2 regions of the Alteriqipengyuania lutimaris genome follow, and region 1 is predicted to be linked to the other one. Evidence: riboswitches for the same ligand, from Rfam matches in the RefSeq annotation. Region 1 holds a riboswitch; the other holds the start of a gene.
What was found. Region 1 has a riboswitch for cobalamin ahead of DL238_RS07055 (hypothetical protein). Riboswitches for the same ligand answer to the same signal wherever they lie in the genome.

Region 1 (7,139 bases):
CAATACGGATATGGTCTGGCTTGCAAAGAGCCAGTGGTGTCGAGTGTCGTGCATGCGCTCACCTCATCGGCGGCGGCGCGGGGGCTGGCGATGGCCGGCTAGTAGGCAGGCCGCAGGTAAGGGGGGAGTAGGCTTGGAAGGCCCGGCCCGCACGATGTGGAACTGCGCTGTGCGCTATCGGCCCGATGGGTCGTCAAAAATGCCCGTGAACGATTGCCGCCAAGGCGTTGGGGTCCGACCGGAAATAGAGATGGACGTAGCTGGCGAGGAGCGAACCCAGGCGGTAGATTGCCTCGTCGGATCCTCCATTCGGATTGCGGGACCGCGCGAAAGGCTCCATCTGCGTTTCCATTCGCGAATAGTGAAATGCGTGCCCGCGCATTGTGCCACCGGACCATCGGCACTCTTGCAGGCCGAGCCCGCCAAGGCGTGATTGCATGATCGTCCGGCCGGGCATCAGCCCCGCCATGCCATGCGATTGCCCGTCGATCGTCTGCAGTTCCTGCGCGCAAACCATCATGCCCCCGCATTCGGCGAGGATCGGCCGGCCCCGTTCGTGATGGCTACGCAGCGCATCGAGGAAAGCGCGGTTGTTCGCCAGCGCTTGGGCATGGAGTTCGGGATAGCCGCCGGGCAGCCAGAGCGCATCGCAATCGGGCAATGAGTCTCCCGCAAGCGGGGAGAAGAAATGGAGGTCCGCCCCCAGCTCGCGAAGCACCGCCAGATTGTCGGGATAGATGAAGGCGAAACAGGCATCGCGGGCGATCGCCATGCGTTGTCCTTCGAGATATGGCGGAAGCGCGGCTTCGCTCGTACCGGGGCTAAAGGTGACCGGCGGCGGCAGCTCGTCCACTGCGGAAGGGAGCCCTCGCGCGCAGGCCGCGATCCGTTCGTCCAAGCCGGCAATCTCATCCGCCATCAGCAGGCCGAGATGGCGTTCGGGCAAGGCGAAGTCGGCGCTGCGCTCGACTGCACCCAGCCAGCGCACCGGCGCGCGCACGCTGTCTTCCAGCATGGCAGCATGGCGCGCGCTTCCCACGCGATTGGCGATCGCGCCATGCAGCGCGATATCGCTGCGGTAGGTGGCGAGGCCGTGGACGATCGCGCCGAAGCTTTGCGCCATGGCCGAACCGTCGATTACCGCCAGCACCGGGAGGCCGAAGCGGGCGGCGATATCCGCAGCCGACGGATCGCCGTCGAACAGGCCCATGACGCCTTCGACAAGGATGATGTCCGCCTCGCACGCCGCCTCGTAGAGCAGGCGGCGGCAATCATCCTCGCCCACCATGAACAGGTCGAGCGAGAGGACCGGATGCCCGCTCGCCCGCTCGAGGATCATCGGGTCGAGGAAGTCGGGCCCGCACTTGAACACGCGCACCCGCAGGCCACGATCGCAGTAGCGGCGTGCGAGGGCGGCGGTGATCGTTGTCTTGCCCTGCCCCGACGCAGGCGCGGCGACCATCAGCGCGGGGCAGCGCGCGCTGCCGGTCAAAGATCGATGCCTTTCTGCGCGCGAACCCCCGCGCGAAAGGCATGCTTCACATCGCGGATCGCGCTGACCGTGTCCGCCGCCTCCAGGAACACGTCGTTTGCGCCGCGCCCGGTGATGACGACATGCTGCATCGGCGGCCGGGCCTCGATCGCGGGCATGATCTCTTCCAGCGAGAGATAGCGATAGGTGATGAGATAGGTCAGCTCGTCGAGCACCACGAGGTGGATCGAGGGATCGGCGAGTGCCTCCTTCGCCTTTTCCCACCCCGCGCGGGCGGCGGCGATATCGCGGTCGCGGTTTTGCGTTTCCCAGGTAAAGCCTTCGCCGCAGCGTTCCCAGCGCATGTTGGGATCGCGTGCGAAAAACGCGCGCTCGCCCACTTCCTCCTTGCCCTTGATGAACTGGAACACCGCCGCCTTGTGGCCATAGCCCAGCGTGCGCGCGACCATCCCGAAGGCGGAGGAGGACTTGCCCTTGCCGTTCCCGGTCAGGACCAGCAGCAGGCCCTTGTCCTCCTGCGCCGCCGCAATCCGCTTGTCGACCACCGCCTTGCGCTTCGCGGTGCGGGCACGGTGGCGGCGATCGATCTCTTCCTTGTCGGTCTCGCTCACCGGGTGCTGTCCGGCACGCGCTGGACCGTCAGGCTGCGCGCCGTGACATGCGCGACCACCGCGATGCCGGTCCAGCTCAGCGTGGCGATCAGCGTGCCGGGGAAATAGCGTTCGAGGCGCGGCAGCCAGCCGGCCAGCGTCGCATCGGGGAAATGCCCGCTCAGCGCATAGAACCCGCCGCTGGAAAAGGCGTTGGAAACGAATGCCGCGCCCGCGACGATGGCGATCAGTGCGGGCAGATGCGCGGGCTTCACCTCGAGCCGCGCGGCGGCGAAGCGCCCCGCCAGCCACATGACGCAATAGGCGGGCAGCAGCATCCAGTAGGCGATGGTGAAGCAGAAGCTCTCGCCACCCTCGATCCCGATCACCGCGAGATCGATCGCGAAGGCCAGCGCGAACAGCGCGAGGAAGGCAAGGCGCGGGCGGATGTAGAACCCGGCGACTAGGAAGCTGGCGAGGCTGGTTTCGGGCAGGTGCACGAATTCGCTCAGCGAATGCGGACGGGTCGCCAGCATGACCGCGGCGAGCGCGGCGAAGACGAGAATGTCGAACCGCCGGATCGCGTGATCGGACGGGGCGGTGGTGGATAGATCGGACATCATTGGACTCCCTTGAAGTTGCAACGATGCGTTGCCCGGAGCGCCCAGCCGCAAAGGCAGGGGCCACGGGACAGAAGGCCATGACCGGGGGCCATGGCGCACAAACAGGATCGCGAGTGCCGGATGACGGCCCTCCCTCTTCAACGCACACACAGGTGTCGTCCACCAAGGGATCGGACCCTCTTTCGACCGGTACATCCCGCCCGGGCGAAGAACGACGGCAACGGGCCGGTTTCCTGACTTGCCGGTTCGACGCGATACCGCCGCCTTCTCGAAAGGGCGCAATGCCCTTGCAATGGCGCGATGGCGGTCCGCTCACCGGTTACAGTTGCGGGAGCAGTGCCGGATTGGGCTGGCGATGCCAGCCTGGCGGACTTCCCGATTAAGCCCTTGCGGGCACCCGTTACGCCGCCCCTGATATGGAGGATCGGCAGCGCAGGCAAGGCTTCGCGATTGCACAATCAGCTTGCCACGCGCTTCGCCCCCGCATATCGGGCGGTCAAGCTTCAGGTTCCCCGAGAGGGGATTGAAAGGGAACGCGGTTCAAGACCGTGGCTGCCCCTGCAACTGTGAGCGGAGAGCCATCGGCCATCATGCCATTGGGGCGCGCAAGCGGCCCGAGAAGGCGGCCCGACCGGCATCGACCCGCGAGCCAGGAGACCTGCCTGACGCCGTCGTTCTTCGTCCGGACAGGGTGTGCCGGCCGAACGGGGTCTTCCTCGAGAAACGACAGCCATTGCCTCGTGCGGCGCGTGCCGGATGGGATGGCTGGTGCGTGCGCCTCGCGGTGCCTGTTCCCGTCATTCCCCAGACACGATCCGCGCGGAGCGTCGTGTCACTTCTGGGGAATATTCATGCCCGAAAACTATCGTATTTCTATCCTGGCGCTCGCCGCTGTTCTGTCGTTTTCCACCGCCGCCCATGCGCAGGACACCGACGATACCATCGTCGTCTCCGCCCTCCGCACGCCGGTCGAGACCGATCGCGTGTCGTCCTCGGTCACCGTGCTCGACCTCGAGCGGATCGAGCAGGACCAGCCCATCGCGGTGTCCGACGTGCTGGTGCGCACGCCCGGCATCAGCCTGAGCCGCAATGGCGGCTACGGCACCGCCACCTCGTTGCGCATACGCGGGGCCGATGCGGGCCAGGCCGTCCTCGTCGTCGACGGGATGCGGCTGGCCGATGCCTCCACCACCGATGGCGGCGCGGATTTCGGCAACCTGTTCGCCGACGATATCGAGCGGATCGAAATCTTGCGCGGGCCGCAGTCGATCCTGTGGGGCAGCAATGCCATCGGCGGCGTGGTCAACGTGCGCACCAACCGCCCCACCGCGCCGCTCGAAGGCCGTGTCTCGATCGAGGGCGGATCGCGCAACACGCTGAATGCGCGCGCGGGCGTCGGCGGCAGCGGCAAACTGCTCGACTGGCGGATCGCAGGCAGCACCTTCACCACCGACGGCATTTCCGCGCGCGCCAGCGGGACCGAGCGGGACGGGTTCGAACGCCAGTCGGCCAGTGGCACTCTGACAGCCAGGATCGCGCCCACGCTCTCGGCAGACCTGCGCGGCTACTACTCGCATGGCAGCAATGATTTCGACGGCTCTTCGGGCGACACGCTTGCCTATGGTGTGACGCAGACCTGGGCGACCTATGCTGGGATCAACGCGACCGTGCTCGACGGGCGGCTCATCAACCGCCTCGCCTTCATCGAGACCCGGACCGACCGCGACAATTTCGATCCTGCGAGATCGGTCCGCAACCAGACGTTCGACGCGCAGGGGCGCACACGCCGCTACGAATATCAGGGCGACCTGACGCTGTCCGATATGGTGCAGGTCTCCTTCGGGGCGGAGCGCGAGGAACAGCGCATGCGCACCGCCTCCCCGCGCGACAATACCGCGCCGGTCGAGGTGACCCGCGCACAGGCGGACACGAACAGCCTTTATGCGCTGGCGCGCGTCACGCCGGTCGCCGGGCTGACGATCGATGGCGGGGTGCGCTACGACGATCACACGCGCTTTGGCGAGAACACGGTGTTCGGCGCCGGCGCGAGCTTCGAGCCATGGGATGGGGGCACGCGGCTGCGGGCGAACTATTCCGAAGGCTTCAAGGCGCCCTCGCTCTACCAGCTGTTCAGCCAGTATGGTTTCGCGGACCTCGAACCCGAGCATGCCAAGGGCTGGGAAGCGGGGATTGAGCAAGATCTGCTGGATGAGCGTGTGACGTTCTCGGCGGTGTATTTCGAGCGCGACACCGACAATCTGATCGATTTCGCCTACTGCCCGTCCCCGGGCCCGCTGCCGCCCGAATGCTTCATTCCCGGCAGCGATGTTGAGCGTTTTGGCTACTACGCCAATGTCGACCAGGCCCGCGCGCGCGGCGTCGAGCTTGCGGGCGACGCGCGCTTCGGCGCGATCTTCGCGCGCGGCAATTTCAGCTGGGTCGAGGCGGAGGATCGCACCGAGGGTTCCACCTTCGGTCAGCAATTGCCGCGTGTGCCGCAATATCTCGCCAATGCCGCGATCGGCTATCAGGCGCGGCAGGGCCATTCGCTGAGCGTCGCGCTGCGCTATTCGGGCGAAAGCACGGACCGGGCAGGCGGCGACATGCTGGACAACTACCTGCTGACCGATCTGCGTGGCGAATGGCACGTCAGCGGGCCGCTGGTGCTCTATGGCCGGGTCGAGAACCTGTTCGACACCGACTACGCCACCGCCAAGGGATATGGCACGCTGGGCCGCAGCGTTCATGTCGGCCTGAGGGCGCGGCTGTGACGCTGGCGCCTGCCAGCAGCGGCGCGTCTGTCGTCGTGTGCAGCACCTGCCGCCTGTCCGCCGATCGTCGCGAAGACGACGACGGGCAGCGCGGCGGCGCGCGCCTCGCGCAGGCGCTGCGCGAGGCACAGGGCGCGAGCGAACGATATGCCGACATCGCGATCGAAGAGATGCCGTGCCTGTTCGCCTGTCAGCGGCACTGCATCGTGCATGTGCGCGCGCCGGGCAAGATCGCGTATGTCCTCGGCGACTTCGCGCCCGACAGCGAGAGCGCCGAGGCGATCCTCGAATACACCGCGCATCACGCCCAAAGCGAGCATGGCAAGGTCGCTTTTGCGAACTGGCCTGCAGGGGTGAAGGGCCACTTCATCGTGCGCGTGCCGCCCGAACGAAAGGTCGCGACATGACCGCTTTCGCCGATCCCGCCGCGTTCGCGCACGCGCTCGCCACGTTGCCCGAGCCCGATCCGAAGGGGCGCGCCGCCGCGAGCGCGCGGCAGGCGGAGCTGACCAAACCGGCGGGTTCACTCGGCAGGCTGGAGGAGATCGCGGTCTTCATGGCGGGCTGGCAGGGCACGCTCCGACCCAAGGCGGATCGGATCGATGTCGTGGTCTTCGCGGGCAATCATGGCTGCGCGGCGCAAGGCGTCAGCGCCTTTCCCACCGAGGTGACCGCCCAGATGGTCGCGAACTTCGAACACGGGGGGGCAGCGATCAACGCGCTTAGCCGTGCCTGCGGGGCGAGCCTTGCGGTGATCCCGCTCGACCTCGACGCGCCGACCGCCGACATTTCGCGCGCACCCGCGATGAGCGAGGCGGAATGCCTCGACGCGCTGAACCGCGGGGCAGCCGCAGTGCCGGATGGATGCGAGCTGTTCATTCCCGGCGAGATGGGCATCGGCAATACCACCCCCGCTGCGGCATTGTGCGCCGCCGCGCTGGGCGGCAAGGCCGAGGCATGGGTCGGACGGGGCACCGGCGTCGACGATGCGATCCTCGCCCGCAAGCGCGCGCTCGTCGACAATGCGCTGGCCCTGCATGGCACCGCATGTACCAATGCCTTCGAAACGCTGCGCCGGCTCGGCGGGCGCGAGATTGCGGCGATGGCGGGAGCGGTTCTCGCCGCGCGCCACAGGCGCATTCCGGTAATGCTCGACGGGTTCATCGGCTGCGCGGCCATCGCACCACTCGCGGCAGAGGCACCGGCCATCGTCGATCACTGCCTCGCGGCGCACCGTTCCGCCGAGAATGCACATGGTCGCCTGCTCGACGCGCTCGGGCTCGATCCGCTGCTCGCGCTCGACATGCGACTGGGCGAAGGCTCGGGCGCGGCGGTCGCGGCGCAGATCGTCCGCTCCGCGCTGACCGCGCATGACCGGATGGCGACCTTCGCCGAAGCTGCGGTGGCGGGGGCGACGTGAAGCCGTTCGACCTCCATCTGCTGCGCCACGCCCCCCCGCTGCGCACCGGGCTGATGCTGGGCCATCATGATGAGCCGGTGGCCCCGGGCGCGCACCGGGAACTGATCGATCGGGCTTCGAGCCTGGGCGCTGAAGAGATCGTCACGTCCGATCTCACCCGCGCACAAGATGGCGCGCGGCTCATCTCCGATGCATGCGCGCTGCCGCTCAGGGTGGATCGCCGCTGGCGGGAGCTGGGTTTCG
Region 2 (7,139 bases), on a different contig from region 1:
CGCCGAGTCGAGCACGCCGGCCATGCCGACCACCTTGTTGTGCGGCAGGCCGGAGAATTCGCGCAGCGCCCAGACCATCGCGTCGAGCGGGTTGGTGATGCAGATCACGAATGCGTCGGGCGCGTTGTTCTTGATGCCTTCGCCGACCGCCTTCATCACCTTGAGGTTGATGCCGAGCAGGTCGTCGCGGCTCATGCCCGGCTTGCGCGGCACGCCTGCGGTGACGATGATCACGTCGGCACCGGCGATGTCGGCATAGTCGTTCGAACCGGTGATCTTGGCGTCGAAGCCTTCGACCGGACCGCACTGGCTGAGGTCCAGCGCCTTGCCCTGCGGCATGCCCTCGGCGATGTCGAACAGGACGATGTCGCCCATTTCCTTCTTCGCCGCGAGATGGGCGAGGGTGCCTCCGATCATGCCGGAGCCGATGAGCGCGATCTTCTTGCGTCCTGCGGAATTGGCCATGGGTGTCTGTCGGTCCTTCCATCGCCCGGGACGCCCGGGGCAATCACCAAGGGATGCAGGCCAGATCGTGCTTCACCGGCGTCCCCGGGGTGAAGATGCGCGAAAGGCCGCCTTTATCGCGAGAGGACCTAGGCTTGGGCGTGGGGGATTGCAACCGGCAAAAAGCGATGTTTTGCGGCGGTTTAGATAATGCTTCGCAAGAGCGATGTTCGTCCTACGCCGCGCGCAGCCCGTCGCCGTCGCGATCCTGCGCCAGCAGCATGGCGGCGAGGTAATCGGGCACGGCGCGGCTGAAGAAATAGCCCTGGCCCAGCGTGCATCCCGCATCGCGCACGGACTCGACCTGCTCCTGCTCCTCGATCCCTTCGGCGACGATTTCCATGTCGAGCTGGTGGCCCATGGCCGCGACGGCGCGGATGATCGCGTGCGCCCGCGGGCCCACGTCGTCGCCCGACACGAAGCAGCGATCGACCTTGATCTTGGAGAAGGGATATTTGTGAATGTAGGACAGCGAGGAATAGCCGGTGCCGAAATCGTCGAGTGCGAAGCGCACGCCCTTGGCCGACAGCTCGCTGATGAAGGCGGCGGTCTGCTCGCTGTCTTCTACGAACAGGCTTTCGGTCACTTCGAGCTCGAGCCGGCTGGGATCCAGCTGTGCCTCGCGCAGGGCGGATTCGATCGCCAGCACCGCGCCGGGCGCCTTGATCTGCAGCGGGGAGAGGTTGACCGCGACGCTGACATGCTCGGGCCACTGCGCGCAGGCGAGCGCGGCCTGCCGCGTGATCCAGTTGCCAAGCGTCACGATGACGCCGGTCTCTTCCGCGACGGGGATGAACTCGGCCGGGCGCAGTTCGCCCTTCACCGGGTGGAACCAGCGCAGCAGCGCCTCGAAGGAACGGATGTGGCCGGTCTTGAGGTCCACGACCGGCTGGAAGAACAGCGACAGCTCGTCGCGCTTGATCGCGAGGCGCAGCTCCGCCTCGATCTCGCGGCGGCTCGCAAGTTCGCGCGTCATCGCGGGGTCGAAATAGCGATAGCGCCCGCGCGCTTCCTTCTTGGCGTAGAACAGCGCGAGGTCGGCGGCCTGCATCAGGCGGTCGGCATCGGTGCCGTCCTCGGGCATCAGCGCGATCCCCAGCGAGCCGCTAATTTCCAGCCGCTCTCCGTCGAGGCGCATGGGGCGCATGATCTGCTCGAGGATGCGGTTCGCCAGCGTTTCGCTCTGCTTGCGGCTTTCGACGTTGCAGAAGAACACGAATTCGTCGCCGCCGAAGCGCGCGATCCCCGCATCTTCGGGCAGGCCGTCGCGCAGGCGCCGCGCGATTTCGGACAGCACGCGGTCGCCGATCTGGTGGCCGAGCAGGTCGTTGACCTCCTTGAACCGGTCGAGATCCATCCAGAACAGCGCCATCGGGCGGTTCGGATCGGACTTCATCAGCTGGTTGACCAGCATGTCGTTCAGCCCCGCACGGTTGTGCAGGCCGGTGACGACATCGGTGTGCGCCACGACCTCCATCTTGCGTGCCAGCCGCTCGCTGGTCTCCGCTTCCGAGATCGAGGTGCGCAGCAGCCGCGCGACGTTGAGCGTCACCAGCGCCATGGTGGGGGCGACCAGCAACATGGTCAGCGCGAGCACGTAGAGCGGGAAGGTTCCGATCCACAGCGACACGATGAACATGGGCAGGAACGCCAGGGTCATCTGGCCCAGCGCGATCTCGGGCCGGCCGGCGTTGCGTGCGGTGATGGCCATGCCGTAACCGACCGCATTGACGACGACGACCACGGCGACGTGGGTCGGTGTATCGTACACCAGCGCCATCGCGCCGATCACGCCGAACAGCAGGGCGTAGGAGAACGCGCCGATCTCGAACCAGAATTCGAGCGCGTGGGTCGACGTGTCGTCGGTCTTCACCAGCCGGAGCGAGGACCACACGCGGGCGATCCCCACCAGCGAGAACACCACCACGCAGGCGATCACCGGCGGTTCGGGAACGTTAATCGCGAGGAAGACGCCGATCAGAGTGCCGATGACCGCGCCGCTCGCGAGGCTGAAGGGGTGCGTGTAGAGCGTCGTGACGAGCACACGGCGCGCGCGTTCGCTCATCTCGTCGCCGGACAATCGGCGAAGAAGCATCCTGTAGGCTCGACGGATATCTCCGGGCATCATCGTGGACACCGGACTAAGCAGTAACCGTCACGAATTGCTTAACGGGAGCGTTACCACTCCCTCGCACCCAAAACCGGAGCCGAATGCGGTCGGCGGGGGCCCTGGATGTCTCAGGGCTGGCCGTCTCTTCCGCTGGCGAGGGTGCCCGCCAGACGGCGATCGAGCGCGCGGCAGACGTCCGCCCAGTAGTGGAAATCGGTCTGGTCCCCTTTTGCCAGCGCATGATTGGCGCGCTCGTAGGCGTCGTGCGCGGCGTTGAGGTGGTGGCGCGCGAAATGGTCGAGCGCAGCGCGCAGCTCGCCCTCGCTCTGCGCGGTGCGACCCGGCGCGACATTGTCGTTGGCGGCTTCCGGGATGCGTACGGGCAGGGCGCCGGAGTAAGAGAGCCGGTAGGAAGGACGCGTGGGGGCGAGGCCGCGACTCATGTATGGGACAATCCTTGAACGTGTGTTCGCTGTCCCTTCAGCGGTAGGTACACAGCGTGAATTTTATGCGGATAATCAAGGTTTAGCGCAATTAACCTCGTCCCGCGAGCCGGGCCGGGTCGGACGCGCCCTCGCGGCCTTATTGCGGGCGGGAAATCCACTGCCCGCTATTGGCATATTCCGGCCGGACGCTGCCCGGTCCCTCGGTCGCGGGTTGCGGGCGATCGGGCTGCGTGCGGCCGGCGGCCGGGTCTGGTTGCCTGCCGTTCGCTCCGGCAGCCACGGTGTAGGACGGTGCCGATGCCGATGCCGGCTCGCGCGCTGCGCCCGCGCTTGCATAGTCCCGCGCGACTTCCACCGGATCGGGTGCGGGATCGCTGGCCTGGGCCGCGCGTGCGGGCGAGGGCGAAGGTTCGCCGCCGGAGTAGAAATCGCTGAAGGCCGCGGGGCGGCTGGCGGCGCCCGGCCAGCGGTAGAAGCGGTGCGCACCGATCGTGCCGATATGCGCGAGGCTGGGCGCCCAGTAGGGATTCACCCAGGTCGTGTGATAATGGGTCGCGAGGCCGACCGGCCCATAGACCTCGCCCGAGAGCGCACGGCGCGCCACCGAGAGCGCGCGTGCCCAGTGCGTCGCCGAAGGCTTGCGGTTCAGCGACCCATCGCAGGTGAAAGTGAACTGGCAGCCGGTGCGCCGCTGCGATCCCTGGTAGACGACGCCGCACACGGTCCTGGGATAGGCCGGATGGCTCACGCGGTTGAGCACCACCTGCGCCACCGCGCGCTGGCCGCCCTCGCTCTCGCTCGCGGCCTCGTAATAGACCGCCTTGGCAAGGCAATCGAGCGCGCGCGCCTTGTCGATCCCGGTACCGCGGCTGACGAAGCCGCGTGCGGCCGGCCCCGCCGTCTCGATCGCGATCGCCGCATCGGGATCGCCGTTCCACGCCGCGATCGGATTGACCGCGCCCGGTGTGTCGACCGCGACATTGGCAAAGCTGGCCGCAGCGGGGGGATCGGCGAGGAAATAGAGCGCGGAGCCGGGGAAGGTCGCGCCCGCCCGCTCGCTCTCGAGCGGTTCGATCTGTGCATTCGCCACGATCTCGCTCGCCTGCGGGGCGACCTGCTGCATGCGCCACTCGGCCTGCGCGCCCATCGCGGGGAGCGTGATGGCACCCACCAGCACCGCAATCCCGCGCCATGGCCTACGGGTTCTCGGCGAACGCGCGGCCGGTGGTGTCGGGCGGGAGGCCTGGGGCAAAGCAATCCTGACTGAAGCGGAAAAGATACGGTCAGTCTAAGACGATAGGGGTTGGGGCGCGCCTGGGACTGACCGCACGGTTACATTACGGGACATATCGTACCTACAGGTAAAGCAATCTGGTTAACGCCCAGCTAACTTGTCCAACGGCTCGAAAGAGCGGTGTTGCCCGCCTGCGTGAATGCGCCTACGGCCGCCCGCGTATTGCAGGTGTGGGTGGGCGGATGGCCCGCCCGCCTAAGAGGGAACGGGGAGCCGGACCGCGAATAGCGGAGCGGACAAGCCCCGGCTGCCCCCGCAACTGTGACCGGGGAGCGGTCCGCCCAAAACGCCACTGTCCCTCGACGCTTCGGCGCGGGAACGGGAAGGTGGGGGGAGCCGCGACGATCCGGGAGCCAGGAGACCTGCCTGCGATACGTCGTTCGGCCACGGGCGGGGTGTACCGAGGGCAGCGGAGGAAGGGTGTCGCAATGCGTCCGACGCCTTCCGTCATGAGCGACAGCAAGGCTTGTGATGGAGAAGACATGCGTAAATTTCTGTTTCTCGGGTGCTCGATCCTGGGGCTGGCCACACCGGCGCTTGCTCAGGACGACGTGCAGCAGGACGACGTGCAGCAGGGCGGGGGCGATCCGGTTCTGGCGTCCGAAGCCTACACCCTCGACGACGAAGCCACGACGATCACCGTCACCGGCAGCCCGAGCGAGGTCGAGGATACAGGCCAGCCCGTGACCGTGATCGGGGCGGAGGAAATCGCCGACATCCAGGGCCCCGACTTCACCCGCGTGCTCCAGCGCGTGCCCGGCGTCACCATCAACCGCACCGGCGGGCTGGGCGCGACGACCGGCGTATCGGTGCGCGGCGCGAGCAACGACCAGTTGCTGGTGCTGATCGACGGCGTGCGGGTGGCCGATACCGCCGCGCCCGCTGGCGGTTTCGACTTCGGCACGCTGACCAGCAGCAACCTTGCCAAGGTCGAACTGCTGCGCGGCTCCAACTCCGTGATCTGGGGCGCGGATGCGCTCGCCGGGGTGCTCGTCGCCTCTACTTTCGAGCGCACGGGCCTCGCCGGCTCGGTCGAGGCGGGCTCGCGCGAGACCGTTTCCACCAGCGTGGAAGGCGGCATTGCGGGCGATATCGGCTTTCTCGGCGGATCGGCGAGCTACCTGACGACCGACGGTTTCTCGGCCGCCGCCAGCGGGACCGAGCCCGACGGTTTCCGCCAGCAGGCCTACAACCTGCGCGGGCGCGCCTATCTCAGCCGCACGTTCGAAATCTTCGCGAGCGGCCGCTATGCCGACGGCACGCTCGAAATCGATGGCTTCCCTGCGCCCAGCTTCACCCTCGGCGACACGCCCGAGGTGCAGGAGACGCGCCAGCTTTCGGGCGTGGTCGGCGCGCTCTACGACGGCGGGCCGCTCTACCTGCGCGGGGCCTATTCGGTATCCGATATCGAGCGCGCGAACCTGCCCGGCTCAGGGCTCGACCCGACGTTCGAAAGCGACGGGGGTTCCGAACGGGTCGAACTGCGCGGCGAATGGCGGCCGATCGGTCCGCTGATCGTCAATTTCGGGGCCGAGAACCTCTGGTCCGACTACGAGAGCACGTCGTACGGGGCGGTCAGCGACGCCCAAACCTCGATCTTCGGGGCCTACGCGCAGCTCGGGATCGAATTCCGCGGCATTTCCGGCCATCTCGGCCTGCGGCAGGACGAACATGAGGATTTCGGCGGAGCGACGAGCTTCGGCGGCGACTTCACCTACGAGATCGTGCCCGACCTGCGCCTGCGCGCGAGCGTGGGCGAAGGTTTCAAGGCGCCTTCGCTGTACCAGCTCTTCTCCGACTACGGCAACGCGGCGCTCCAGCCCGAAGAAAGCACCAGCTACGATCTGGGGCTCGCCTACGGGACGCGGATTTCGCCGTTCTATGCCAGCGTCACCGCCTTCCAGCGCGACAGCGAGAACCTGATCGCCTTTATTGGCTGTCCGGACCAGACCGGCATCTGCGAAAACCGGCCCTTCGGCACCTACGACAATGTGACGCAGGCGCGGGCGCGCGGGATCGAGGTGGAAGCGGGCGCATCGCCGGTCGAGGGTCTGCGGCTGCGCGCCGCCTATGCCTATACCGAGGCCGAAAATCGCAGCGATGGCACCGCCAATTTCGGCAACCGGCTGGCCCGGCGCCCCGAACACGCGGGCACGCTGTCGCTCGACTGGGCGCCGCTGCCCGAAACCATCGGCGCGCCCGTCATCGGCGGCGATCTGCGGATCGTGGGCGAGGCGTTCGACGATGCGGGCAACAACGTGCTTCTGGATGGCTACACCGTGTTCGACCTGCGCGTGAGCGTGCCGCTGGGGCTGATCGCGGGCGAGCGGCCGGTCGAGGTCTTCGGGCGGGTCGAGAACCTGTTCGACGAGGAGTACCAAACCGCCGCCGGCTACAACCAGGCGCCGCGCGGGGCCTTCGCCGGGATCCGCGTGGGGCTGTAGCAATGCGCGCCGCGCCATTGCTGAGCGGCATGATCGCGTGCGCTCTGGCGGGGTGTGCTCCCTCGCCGGAGCCGCGCGAGCAAGACGGCTTGCGCATCGTGAGCCTCAATCCGTGCAGCGATGCGATCCTGGCCGAGATCGCGCCGGGCAAGCTGGCGGCTGTGTCGCATTACAGCCACGACCCCTCCGCCGCGTCGATGCCGGTGAGCGAGGCGCGCCTCTGGCCTGCAACCGGGGGTTCGGTGGAGGAGATCGTTGCGGCACACGCCGACCTGGTGGTCGCGTCGAGCTTCCTGCCGCCCGCGACCCGCGCCGCGCTCGACCAGCTCGGCATACCCGTG

Region 2: another riboswitch for cobalamin. It lies ahead of DL238_RS14410 (TonB-dependent receptor plug domain-containing protein); the one in region 1 lies ahead of DL238_RS07055 (hypothetical protein).

The regions. Positions count from the first base shown of each region.
Region 1 is NZ_QRBB01000001.1:1,470,360-1,477,498, reverse strand. It holds gene DL238_RS07065 (cobyrinate a,c-diamide synthase) at 194-1,492, opposite strand; gene cobO (cob(I)yrinic acid a,c-diamide adenosyltransferase) at 1,489-2,103, opposite strand; gene DL238_RS07055 (hypothetical protein) at 2,100-2,702, opposite strand; cobalamin riboswitch at 2,912-3,121, opposite strand; cobalamin riboswitch at 3,194-3,385, shown strand; gene DL238_RS07050 (TonB-dependent receptor plug domain-containing protein) at 3,557-5,476, shown strand; gene DL238_RS07045 (DUF1636 domain-containing protein) at 5,473-5,883, shown strand; gene cobT (nicotinate-nucleotide--dimethylbenzimidazole phosphoribosyltransferase) at 5,880-6,896, shown strand; gene DL238_RS07035 (histidine phosphatase family protein) at 6,893-7,139, shown strand, end outside.
Region 2 is NZ_QRBB01000002.1:248,623-255,761, reverse strand. It holds gene mdh (malate dehydrogenase) at 1-465, opposite strand, end outside; gene DL238_RS14425 (putative bifunctional diguanylate cyclase/phosphodiesterase) at 680-2,569, opposite strand; gene DL238_RS16420 (hypothetical protein) at 2,743-3,057, opposite strand; gene DL238_RS14415 (cell wall hydrolase) at 3,197-4,237, opposite strand; cobalamin riboswitch at 4,504-4,738, shown strand; gene DL238_RS14410 (TonB-dependent receptor plug domain-containing protein) at 4,837-6,798, shown strand; gene DL238_RS14405 (ABC transporter substrate-binding protein) at 6,897-7,139, shown strand, end outside.